3 regions of the Halomonas sp. GD1P12 genome follow, and region 2 is predicted to be linked to each of the others. Evidence: predicted binding sites of a transcription regulator. Region 2 holds the regulator's gene; each other region holds the start of a gene.
The links. The regulator PhoB, encoded in region 2, activates phosphate uptake and scavenging genes when phosphate is short. The targets are predictions, from matches to a motif close to TGTCATANNNNTGTCANA.
Positions count from the first base shown of each region.

Region 1 (3,273 bases), 1.5 Mb from region 2:
GCCTGCCCCGCGAAGTCGCGCCGCTGTTCCAGGCGTGGCTGATGGCCCACTATCCCGAGCGCGCCGACAAGGTGATGAGCCTGATTCGCCAGTGCCGGGGCGGCAAGACCAACGAGGCGGCGTTCGGCAAGCGCTTTCGCGGTGAAGGCGTGTTCGTCGACATGATCGAGCAGCGCTTCAAGCGCGCCAGCCGTCAATGGGGCATGCAGCCCCGCGCCGAGCAGGGGCTCAACACGCGCGACTTCAGGCCACCCCGCGCTCAGGGCGACCTGTTCGACTAGCCAGCGCTAACGGTTCGGGCCGCGCCGCGCCTTGAGCTCGTCGAGCACCAGCGCGAAGAAGCCGCGAATCTCCTGAAGCTTCGGCCTCGCCTCGACCATCAGGGTGTCCATCTTTTCGAGCTCCTGAGTCTGGGCTTCTCGGGCGTCGAGCTCAGCGCGAATTTCGTCGATGATCTCCACCGAGTCGTTCAACATCGCCTTGAGTTCGGCGGTCGAGGTGGTGTGCAGGCTTGGCCTGGAACCTTGTTCAATACTCATGGCGCCCTCCTTACAGTACGGTAACAGCGATCAGCAGGGCCGGCAGCGCGATGAACACGCCCAGCACCCAGCCGGCGGCCAGCGCCTTGCGCTCGGCGGCGACCCGGCCCAGCCACTGCGCCCCTTTCACCGGTAGCAGACGCAGAAACGGCAGTCCGCCGATGATCAGCACGGCGCACAGATTGAAAAGCAGATGCACCAGGGCGATCTCCAGCGCCAACAGCGCCGTGGCGCCGGAAATCGCCGTGGCGGCCAGCAGCGCCGTCATGGTGGTGCCGATATTGCTGCCGATGGTGAACGGATAGATCTGGCGCAGCGTGAACGCGCCAGAGCCGGCCATGGGCACCATCAGGCTGGTGGTCGTGGAGGACGACTGCACCAGCATCGTCACCAGCGCCCCGGAGGCCACGCCGGTGAACGGCCCGCGGCCGATGGCGCTGAGCATGATTTGCCTGGCGCGCCCAACCATCAGCGTCTTCAACAGCTTGCCGATGTAGCGAATGGAGAGAAAAATCAGCGCCACGCCGATGACGATCAAGGCGATACCACCGGCCACCGCCGGCAAACTCGCCACCAACTGATCTGCCGTGTCCGTCACCGGCTGAGTCAGCTGGCCCACGATATTGACGTTATCCAGCGAAAGATCGGCATCGCCATAGAAAACGCCGGCCACGGCGCCGGCCATGCGCTCCAGCGGGTGGAACAGGATCTCGATGGGAAGCAAAATCACCACGGCCAGCAGATTGAAGAAGTCGTGCACGGTGGCGGCGGCAAAGGCGCGGCGAAACTCGTTCTTGTCGTTGACGTGGCCCAGGCTCACCAGCGTATTGGTCACCGTGGTGCCGATGTTCGCCCCCATGACCATGGGTACCGCCACCGCGACCGGCAGCCCCCCGGCCACCATGCCAACGATCACCGAGGTCACCGTCGAGGACGACTGGATCAGGGCGGTGGCGACGATACCGACCATCAGGCCGACGAAGGGGTTGGTGGCGAACTCGAACAGGCGCTCGGCGTGATCGCCGGTGGCGAGCTTGAAGCCGTCGCCGACGATGGATACCGCGCAGATCAGAAAGTAGACTAACAGCAATAGCGTGAGCCACTGGCGCAGGCGGCCCTGCTTCTCCTTTTGCGCCGGGCGAGCGTAGCTCTCTGGCGCGGCGCGATGGGTCGTCTCTACCATGGTGATCCCTCCGGCGGTTGGCAACGTGGGGCACGTTCACCCTTCACGTTGCGCGCCGCAGGTGACAGCCTGATGACGCCCGCGTGACCGCGCTCACTTATTTCGATTAACGCCCTCCCCAACCATCGAACCGGAACGCCCAATGACAAAGCCCTTGAATGAGCCACTGAGCAAGACCCGATCGAGTTTCTACCGCCGCCTCTACGTCGCCCACCTGATCGACCAGGGCGTGGCCAGCGTGCCGGCACTGATCGAGGCCACCGGCATGCCCCGGCGCACCGCTCAGGACACGATCAAGTCGCTCGACGAGCTCGATATCGTTTGCGTTTTTGAGGGGCAAGAAGGCGAGCGGCACAACATCGGCCGCTACGTGATCGAGAGCTGGGGCGCGATCGACCGTGGCTGGGTAAAAGAGCACGCCACAAGGCTGGGCGAGGCGCTGGGCTACTGCTAGCGCTTATCGCTCACCCAAGTGCTAGTGGGGCGACGGACGAGCAGTCTGGCCGCCAGCGGCGAGGTAATCATCTGGATGACGGCGAAAAACGCCGCGGGAATGGCGATCTCCGGCGAAAGCCCGGAGGCCGCGACGAACGCCGCCGCAATGCTGAACTCCTTCTTGCTCGTGGTAAAGAGATACGCCACCACCTCTGACCGCTCATTGGTGATCAGCCTGGACGCCGTGCCCACTGCGTAGCCTGCCAGGTTCAAACACAGCGCTGCGGCAGCGATCACTAGCGCGTAGGCGCCGTACCCCAGAATGGTCGCGGCGTTGGGCCCCACCACCGCCAGCAGTATCAGCAGATAGATGATAGAGCCCAGCCCCGCGTAGCGGTCGTCAAAGCGGGCAAGCGTTGTGCTGAACCGGGTGCGCAGCGCCACGCCCAGAAGCGTCGGAACGAAAACGATCAGTAAAAGCTCGACCACGATGGCGAAAAGCGGCACGTCGAGCTCGATGCCGGTAAGCGCGAGAAACAGCAGCGGGACCAGCAGCGGTGAAAGTGCCGTAGTGATCGCGTTGAACACCGCCGCCATCGCCACGTTGCCCCGCGCCATCAGCACCAGAAGCGGTGATGACACGTCGGTGGGCAGCGTGCCCAGAAGCGTCTGCCCCGCGGCGAGCGCCCCGGTGCCGAAAAAGAGCCGCCCGGTCAGCCAGCCCAGTAGCGACATCGGCCCGTACACCAGACAAAGCGCCAGCAGCGGCCGCGAGGGGCGGCGCAGCACCGCGCCGACCTGATGGGCATCGAAGGTCAGGCTGATGACGAACATCAAAAGCGCCAGCAGCGGGCCAATCAGCGGCGCCAGCGCCACGCCCGCCGCCGGGTACAAAAGCCCCAGCGCGGCCACCGCCATCACCAGCCATAGAAGCTGCGCCTCGACCCAGACGATGACCCGGCTCATGGCGAGGCCTTTGCGGGGTCACCGTCGACCGGCGCCCAGGCGAGCCGGGCGGCGTTCAGCGTCACGCTTAAAGAGCTCGCCGCCATGGCCAGCACCGCCGCCAGCGGCGGCACCGCCATGACGATGACCAGCCCCAGCGCCAGGGTGTTG
Region 1 covers NZ_CP107007.1:1,381,311-1,384,583, reverse strand. Annotated here, with positions in the region: gene OCT39_RS06440 (PA0069 family radical SAM protein) at 1-281, shown strand, start outside; gene OCT39_RS06435 (hypothetical protein) at 288-539, opposite strand; gene OCT39_RS06430 (Na/Pi symporter) at 550-1,722, opposite strand; gene OCT39_RS06425 (winged helix-turn-helix domain-containing protein) at 1,865-2,176, shown strand; gene OCT39_RS06420 (bile acid:sodium symporter family protein) at 2,173-3,123, opposite strand; gene OCT39_RS06415 (heavy metal translocating P-type ATPase) at 3,120-3,273, opposite strand, start outside.
Region 1: a site for PhoB is predicted at 1,783-1,800, ahead of OCT39_RS06430 (Na/Pi symporter). Genes of this name have one in related genera too.

Region 2 (3,273 bases):
ATTGCTGTGGTACCGCTTAAAGTAAGAAAGAGTGCCTTGCGGCGGACTACTTTGAAGCAGCTGTCTTTCTTACTTAAATCTTTGCAGAGGCTGTGCCATAAATCCAATAAAAAATTAAATTACTTTAAAATCAATAATATAAAACATTACAAAACCTGTACAATGCGTTCCATGTGGCTGTATAGGCGCTCTGAAAGTGGCTAAAAATGACACATGAGCATTCCTGTACCACTCTTACATGCCATATTGACACACTTGTACAGGTGTTGTTTCAAAGAGGATCAGCTTAGGCGGGCGGCGGGGAAAATACAGCGGAAGGTAGCGCCAAAGCCCGGGCGACTTTCGATCGAAAGCCGCCCGTCGTGGCGAATCAGCACATGCTTGACGATGGCAAGCCCAAGGCCGGTACCGCCGGTGGCCGTGCTGCGCCCTTTATCGACGCGATAAAAGCGTTCGGTCAGCCGTGGAATGTGTACCGGGTCGATGCCGTGACCGTTGTCCTTGACCTCGATACAGGCGCCGCCTTCGGCAAGCTCGGCGTAGCGCAGCGTAATCGTACTTCCCCCCGGGGCGTAGCGCACGGCGTTGAACACCAGGTTGGACACCGCGCTTCGTAGCTCCTGCTCGCTGCCGATCAGCCGCGCGTCGCTTTCGATCTCGAGCGCGATCTGCTGGGGCGTTTCGTGCTGCTGACCGGACAGCGCCCGGGCGTCCTGACACACGCTTTCCAATAGCGGCCCCAGTGCCAACGGCTGGTGATCCTTGCCGCCCTGATCAATCTCGAGGCGCGAAAGCAGCAGCAAATCGTCGACCAGATTCTGCATGCGCAGGGTTTGCGCCTGCATCTGAGCGACGCTGCGGCCAAGTCTTGGCGGCAGTTGATCGCTCAGATCGCTGTAGGTTTCCAGATAACCGGAGAGCACGGTCAAGGGCGTGCGAAGCTCATGGGAGACGTTGGCGACGAAATCCTGGCGCATCTGCTCCAGCCGGTGCAGCCGGGTAATATCTCGCGCCATCAAGAGCCGCTCATCGTCGCCGTAAAGCGTGATCTGATACTCGAGAATGCGCCGTTCGTCGATGGGTGAGGTGAGCGTTAGAGGCTCACTGTATTCGCGGGACGAGAAGTAGCGCACAAACGCGGGGTCGCGCAACAAATTGGTGATGTGCTGGCCGCGGTCATGGGCGGTTTGAAGCCCCATCATCTTTGTGGCGGCGCTGTTCCACCACTCCAGGTCGCCGTGACGGTCGAGCATGACCACGCTGTCGCGCATCGCCTCCGACGACTCCTGAATACGCGCAAGCGTGGCTCTGAGGCGGCCCTGAGTGATGCGCTGACTTTTCTGGTAGCGGTAGAGCCGGTCCAGAAGCTCGCCCCAGAGCCCGGGCCCGGCGGGTGGCTCCTCGCTCGGCGTAAGCGTTAGCCATAGATAAAGCGCGCGCAGCTGGCGCAAGTGGTAGAAAAGACACACGCCGAGCCCGGCGGCGAGGCCCAACCCCGGCGCGCCAAACAGCCAGCCCATGATCACCCCGAGCGTGGCAAGCCAGGCGATACGCCAGAGTTCCCGGCTCCACAGGTGCACGCGCTAGCTCCGGGCGGAGAAGCGATAGCCGGTGCCGCGCACCGTCTGAATCAGGTTCTGATGAGCATCGCCCAGGGCCTTACGCAGGCGACGAATGTGAACGTCCACGGTGCGCTCCTCGACGTAGACGTTGCCGCCCCATACCTGATCCAGCAGCTGGCTGCGGGTATAGGCGCGCTCCTGGTGGGTCATGAAAAATTGCAGCAGTCGGTATTCCGTCGGCCCCATGTCCAACGCCTTGCCGTGAGCGCTGACCCGGTGGCTTACCGGGTCGAGCAGCAGGCCGTTGATTTCCACCGGGTCCTCCATGCCGCGCGGCGTGGTACGCCGCAGCACCGCTTTCAGGCGCGCGACCAGCTCTCTGGGAGAGAACGGCTTGGTGATGTAGTCGTCGGCACCCGCCTCGAGCCCCTGGATCTTGTTGTCTTCCTCGCCCTTGGCAGTGAGCATGATGATCGGAAGCTCGGCGGTGGCCTCTTCGCGCTTGAGGCGACGGGCCAACTCGATGCCGCTGGTACCGGGCATCATCCAGTCGAGCAGCAGCAGATCCGGCTGGTTGTCGACCACCAGCGCGTGGGCATCCTGGGCGTTATCGGCTTCGAGCACGCGATAGTCCGCCATCTCCAGCGCCACCGCGATCATCTCGCGAATCGGCGCCTCATCGTCGACGATCAAAACGGTTTTGGCGGTCATGGGCGGGCCTCACGGTGTCCAGGCAAAGTGGTCGATGACATATCGGTGACAATCACACCATGAGCGAGTGACAGTTTTATGACACCCGCTTTTGCCACCTTAGCCCGCCACCGGCCAAAAGCTCAAGGCGAGCCCGGCGAAGAGCACAAGCCCCGACCAGTGATTGTTCAAAAACGCCTGAAAGCAGGCCTCGCGCTCGCGGTGAACGATCAGGCGCTGCTGATGCACGAAGGTGGCCGCCATGGCCACAAGGCCCAGCCAGAAAAAACCTCCCAGACTTATAGCCCACCCCACCCAGGCCAGCAGTAACAGCGTGGCCGCCTGCAGCAGGCCAATGATCAGCCGGTCGGCCTGGCCAAACAGCACTGCGGTGGATTTGATGCCGATCTTCAAGTCGTCGTCGCGGTCCACCATGGCGTACTGGGTGTCATAGGCGACGGTCCACAGCACGTTGGCCAGAAATAGTACCCACGCCTCGAGCGGCACGTGACCCAGAACCGCGCCAAAGGCCATGGGGATCGCCCAGGAGAACGCCGCACCGAGCACCACCTGGGGGAAGTGGGTATAGCGCTTCATGAAAGGATACGCGGCGGCAAGCAAAAGCCCGCCCACCGACAGCAACACGGTAAACCAGTTGGTCAACAGCACCAGAATGAACGACACCGCCACCAGCGCGATGAACAGCACCTTGGCTTCGGCTTCCCCGATGCGCCCGGTCGCCAGCGGCCGGTTTTTGGTACGTTTGACGTGGCCGTCGAAGTGGCGATCGGCGTAGTCATTCACCACGCACCCTGCCGCGCGCATGGAGTAGACGCCGGCGATAAAGATCAACAGCACCCCGCGCCCCGGCACCCCCTCGGCGGCGATCCACAGCGCCCAGAGCGTCGGCCACATCAAAAGCCAGGTGCCGATGGGCCGATCAAGGCGCATCAGCGTGATGAAATCACGCGCCCGGGACCAGCCGGTCGGGCGCAGCAGAGAACGGTCCATGCTTACCTCT
Region 2 covers NZ_CP107007.1:3,698,695-3,701,967, forward strand. Annotated here, with positions in the region: gene phoR (phosphate regulon sensor histidine kinase PhoR) at 282-1,580, opposite strand; gene phoB (phosphate regulon transcriptional regulator PhoB) at 1,584-2,273, opposite strand; gene ubiA (4-hydroxybenzoate octaprenyltransferase) at 2,373-3,263, opposite strand.

Region 3 (3,273 bases), 320 kb from region 2:
GGGCTCTCACGACGAACCCCGGCGCAAGGGCCGGGGTTCGTGAGACGATCAAGCGTTAGTTATTGGCTGACTCGAAATCGCGCAGGATCTGGTTGCCGCGCTCGACCGCGTCATCCAGCGCTTCCTGCCCGCTCTTGTCGCCGGCCAGCACCGCCTGGAACTCCTCGTCGAGCACCATGCGTACCTGCGGGTAGTTGCCAAAGCGCAGGCCTTTGGAGTTCTCGGTGGGCTCGTTCAGGTTGATCTGCTCGATAGCGAGATCCGCACCCGGGTTCTCCTCGTAGTAGCCCTGCTCCTGGCTCAGCTCATACGCGGCGGTGGTGATCGGCAGATAGCCGGTGCCCTGGTGCCACTCGGCCTGTACCTCGGGAAGCGACAGGTACTCGAGGAATTCGGCCACGCCGGCGTACTCGTCGTCCTCATGACCGGAAAGCACCCACAACGTCGCGCCGCCGATGATCGAGTTCTGCGGCGCGCCCTCTACGTCATCATAGTAAGGCAGCATGCCGAAACCGACCTCGAAGTCGGAGTTGGCCAGCACGTCGGCGCGCGAGGCCGAAGAGTTCATGTACATCGCGCAGTCGCCGGCGTAGAACGAGGGCGCCGCGTCCGGGCCGTTGGCGGGGCCGGCGTAACTGTAAACGCCACTGTCGCTCCACTCCTTGAGTTGATCCCAGAAGCGCGCCTGCACCTCGCCGTTGAAGACGAACTCGGTGTCCAGCCCGCCAAAGCCGTTTTCCTGGGTGCCGATGGGCTGATTGTGCAGCGCCGAGAAGTTCTCGAGGCCAATCCAGTTGGCGGCATAGGCCATGGTAAAGCCACACGACGCCGCGCCTTCGTCGACGATCTGTTGGCCCATCTCGCCCATTTCCGCCCAGGTGGTCGGCGGGGTTTCCGGGTCGAGCCCGGCGGCCTCGAAGGCGTCCTTGTTGTAGTAGAGAATCGGCGTGGAGGAGTTGAACGGCATCGAGAGCATGTTGCCGTCGGTGTCGGTGTAGTAGCCGGTCACCACGGGCAGGTAGTTGTCTGCGTCGAAGTCGTTGCCGTGTGCTTCCATCAGCTCATACACGGGGTAGATGGCGCCCTGGGCGGCCATCATGGTGCCGGTGCCGACTTCGTAAATCTGTACGATGTGAGGCTGCTCGCCGGCACGGAAGGCGGCGATGGTGTTGACCATGGTCGCTTCGTACTCACCCCGATAGGAGGGCGTGACCTGGTACTCATCCTGAGTGGCGTTGAAGTCCTCGGCCAGGGCGCTCAGGCGCTCGCCGAGCTCGCCGCCCATGGAGTGCCACCAGGTGATCTCGGTAGCGGCCTGGGCGGACATGCTCAGGCTTGCCGCGGCGATACCGACGGATAACGCGCGTAACGTGAAACGAGACATACATCACTCCTTGTGGGCCCGGGCATGGCCGGGCGGCGCAGTACGTTTATTGAGCTTGTGAGGTGCACTGAACAGTAGTGAGTCTATATGACAAATTGATGAACGATAACCGGACGAAGGTTCAAGGCTCATGCCACTTTGGCAGTAGGCGAGCGCGGTGGGCAGTGCTAGGGTGGTGGCAACGCGCTTAACCCGAGATACGTCATGACGAATGCAGAATCGCTTCTTTCCCAACTCATCGCCTTCGATACCACCTCCCGCGGCTCCAACCTGGCGCTGATCGAATTCGTCGAAGGCTATCTGGCCGAGTACGGCGTCGCCTCGGAGCGGGTCATGAGCCCCTGCAACACCAAGGCGAATCTGATTGCGCGTATCGGCCCGGACGCGCCGGGTGGGGTGATGCTGTCGGGCCACACCGACGTGGTGCCGGTCGAGGGCCAGCCCTGGTCGACGGACCCGTTTACGCTTCACGACGGCGGCGACGGCCGGCTTTACGGCCGGGGAAGCTGCGACATGAAAGGCTTCATCGCCTGCGCGCTCGCCATGGTGCCCGAGTGGGTGAAGGCGCCTCTCAAGCAGCCCATCTACTTCGGCTTCTCTTATGACGAAGAGATCGGCTGCGTCGGCGCGCCGGAGCTGATCAAGCGCTTTTATGAACACTACTCCACCACGGCTCACGTCATCGTCGGCGAGCCGACCCTGATGCAGCCGGTGGTGGCGCAAAAAGGCGCGACCAACCTGCGCACCACGGTCACCGGGGTCGAGGCGCACAGCAGCCAGGTCAACCAGGGCACCTCGGCGATCCACGTGGCCGCGCGGCTGGTGAGTTTCATCGAGGACACCATGACCGCCCTGGTCGAGGAGGGCCGGGTGGACGAGGCCTTCAACGTGCCCCACACCAGCCTGCACGTCGGCCGGATCAAAGGCGGTACGGCGATCAACATCATGGCGCGCGAATGTACCTTCGAGTGGGAGATTCGTCATTTGCCGACCGAGACGTTCGACGAGGTGTTTGACCGCTTCACGCAGTACGTCGACTCACTCAAGGCAGAGCTTTTAGCGCGCGGCAAGCAGGTCACGATCGACACCGAGGCGCTCAACGTCACCGTGCCGGGCCTGGCCGATCGCGACAACGCCGCCGTGCTGCGCCTGGCCCGGGATCACCTGCCTAATGAGTGCTGCAACCACGCGGTGGCCTACGCCACCGAAGCCGGGCAGTTCCAGGGGCAGGGGCTGCAAACGATCATCCTCGGGCCGGGCAGCATCGCCCAGGCTCACCAACCCGACGAGTACATCGAGAAAAGCGAGCTTGTCGCGTGCGTCGAATTCATGACCCGAATGGGTAGAGCGCTGGAAGCGCCGTTCGAGGGGTAGATGAAAGCGGTTTTGGCGGGGTGATAGAGACAGGGGGCGGTGCCGGGCAGCCCTACACGACCCTACACGAGGGCGCTGTGAATACCTCCCTGTACGCTACTTTCGCCATCTGACCGCCAAGGACGGCGGGAATGTCGGAAACGAAGGGAACGGTATTCCGACCTTGGCGAAAGACCATCGTTACGGGCTGCCCGGCACGGCTGGTTGGGTAGCATAGCGAGCTCGACACTAACGAAAACACCCGCCATGAGCGGGTGTTTTGGTATCGTCAAACGTTTCTGTCAGGGCGAGGAGTGCTCTTCAAAAAGCTCCGCCTTGGCGTCGCGCATCACCTCCTCGCAGGCCTGCTGGTGGGCAAGCTGGGTGATCAGACCCTGGGTGACTTCGAAGCCTTTCATCAGGCAGGTATCCACCTCGGCGAGGCTAATGGCAGGCGTTACGTGACAGTCGATTCTGACCGTACGGCCGCCGCCCTGAAGGCGGTCGGCGAAGCGCCGCAGTCGCCATGCAAGCCT
Region 3 covers NZ_CP107007.1:241,625-244,897, forward strand. Annotated here, with positions in the region: gene ugpB (sn-glycerol-3-phosphate ABC transporter substrate-binding protein UgpB) at 56-1,384, opposite strand; gene argE (acetylornithine deacetylase) at 1,589-2,758, shown strand; gene OCT39_RS01210 (hypothetical protein) at 3,040-3,273, opposite strand, start outside.
Region 3: a site for PhoB is predicted at 1,471-1,488, ahead of ugpB (sn-glycerol-3-phosphate ABC transporter substrate-binding protein UgpB). Genes of this name have one in related genera too.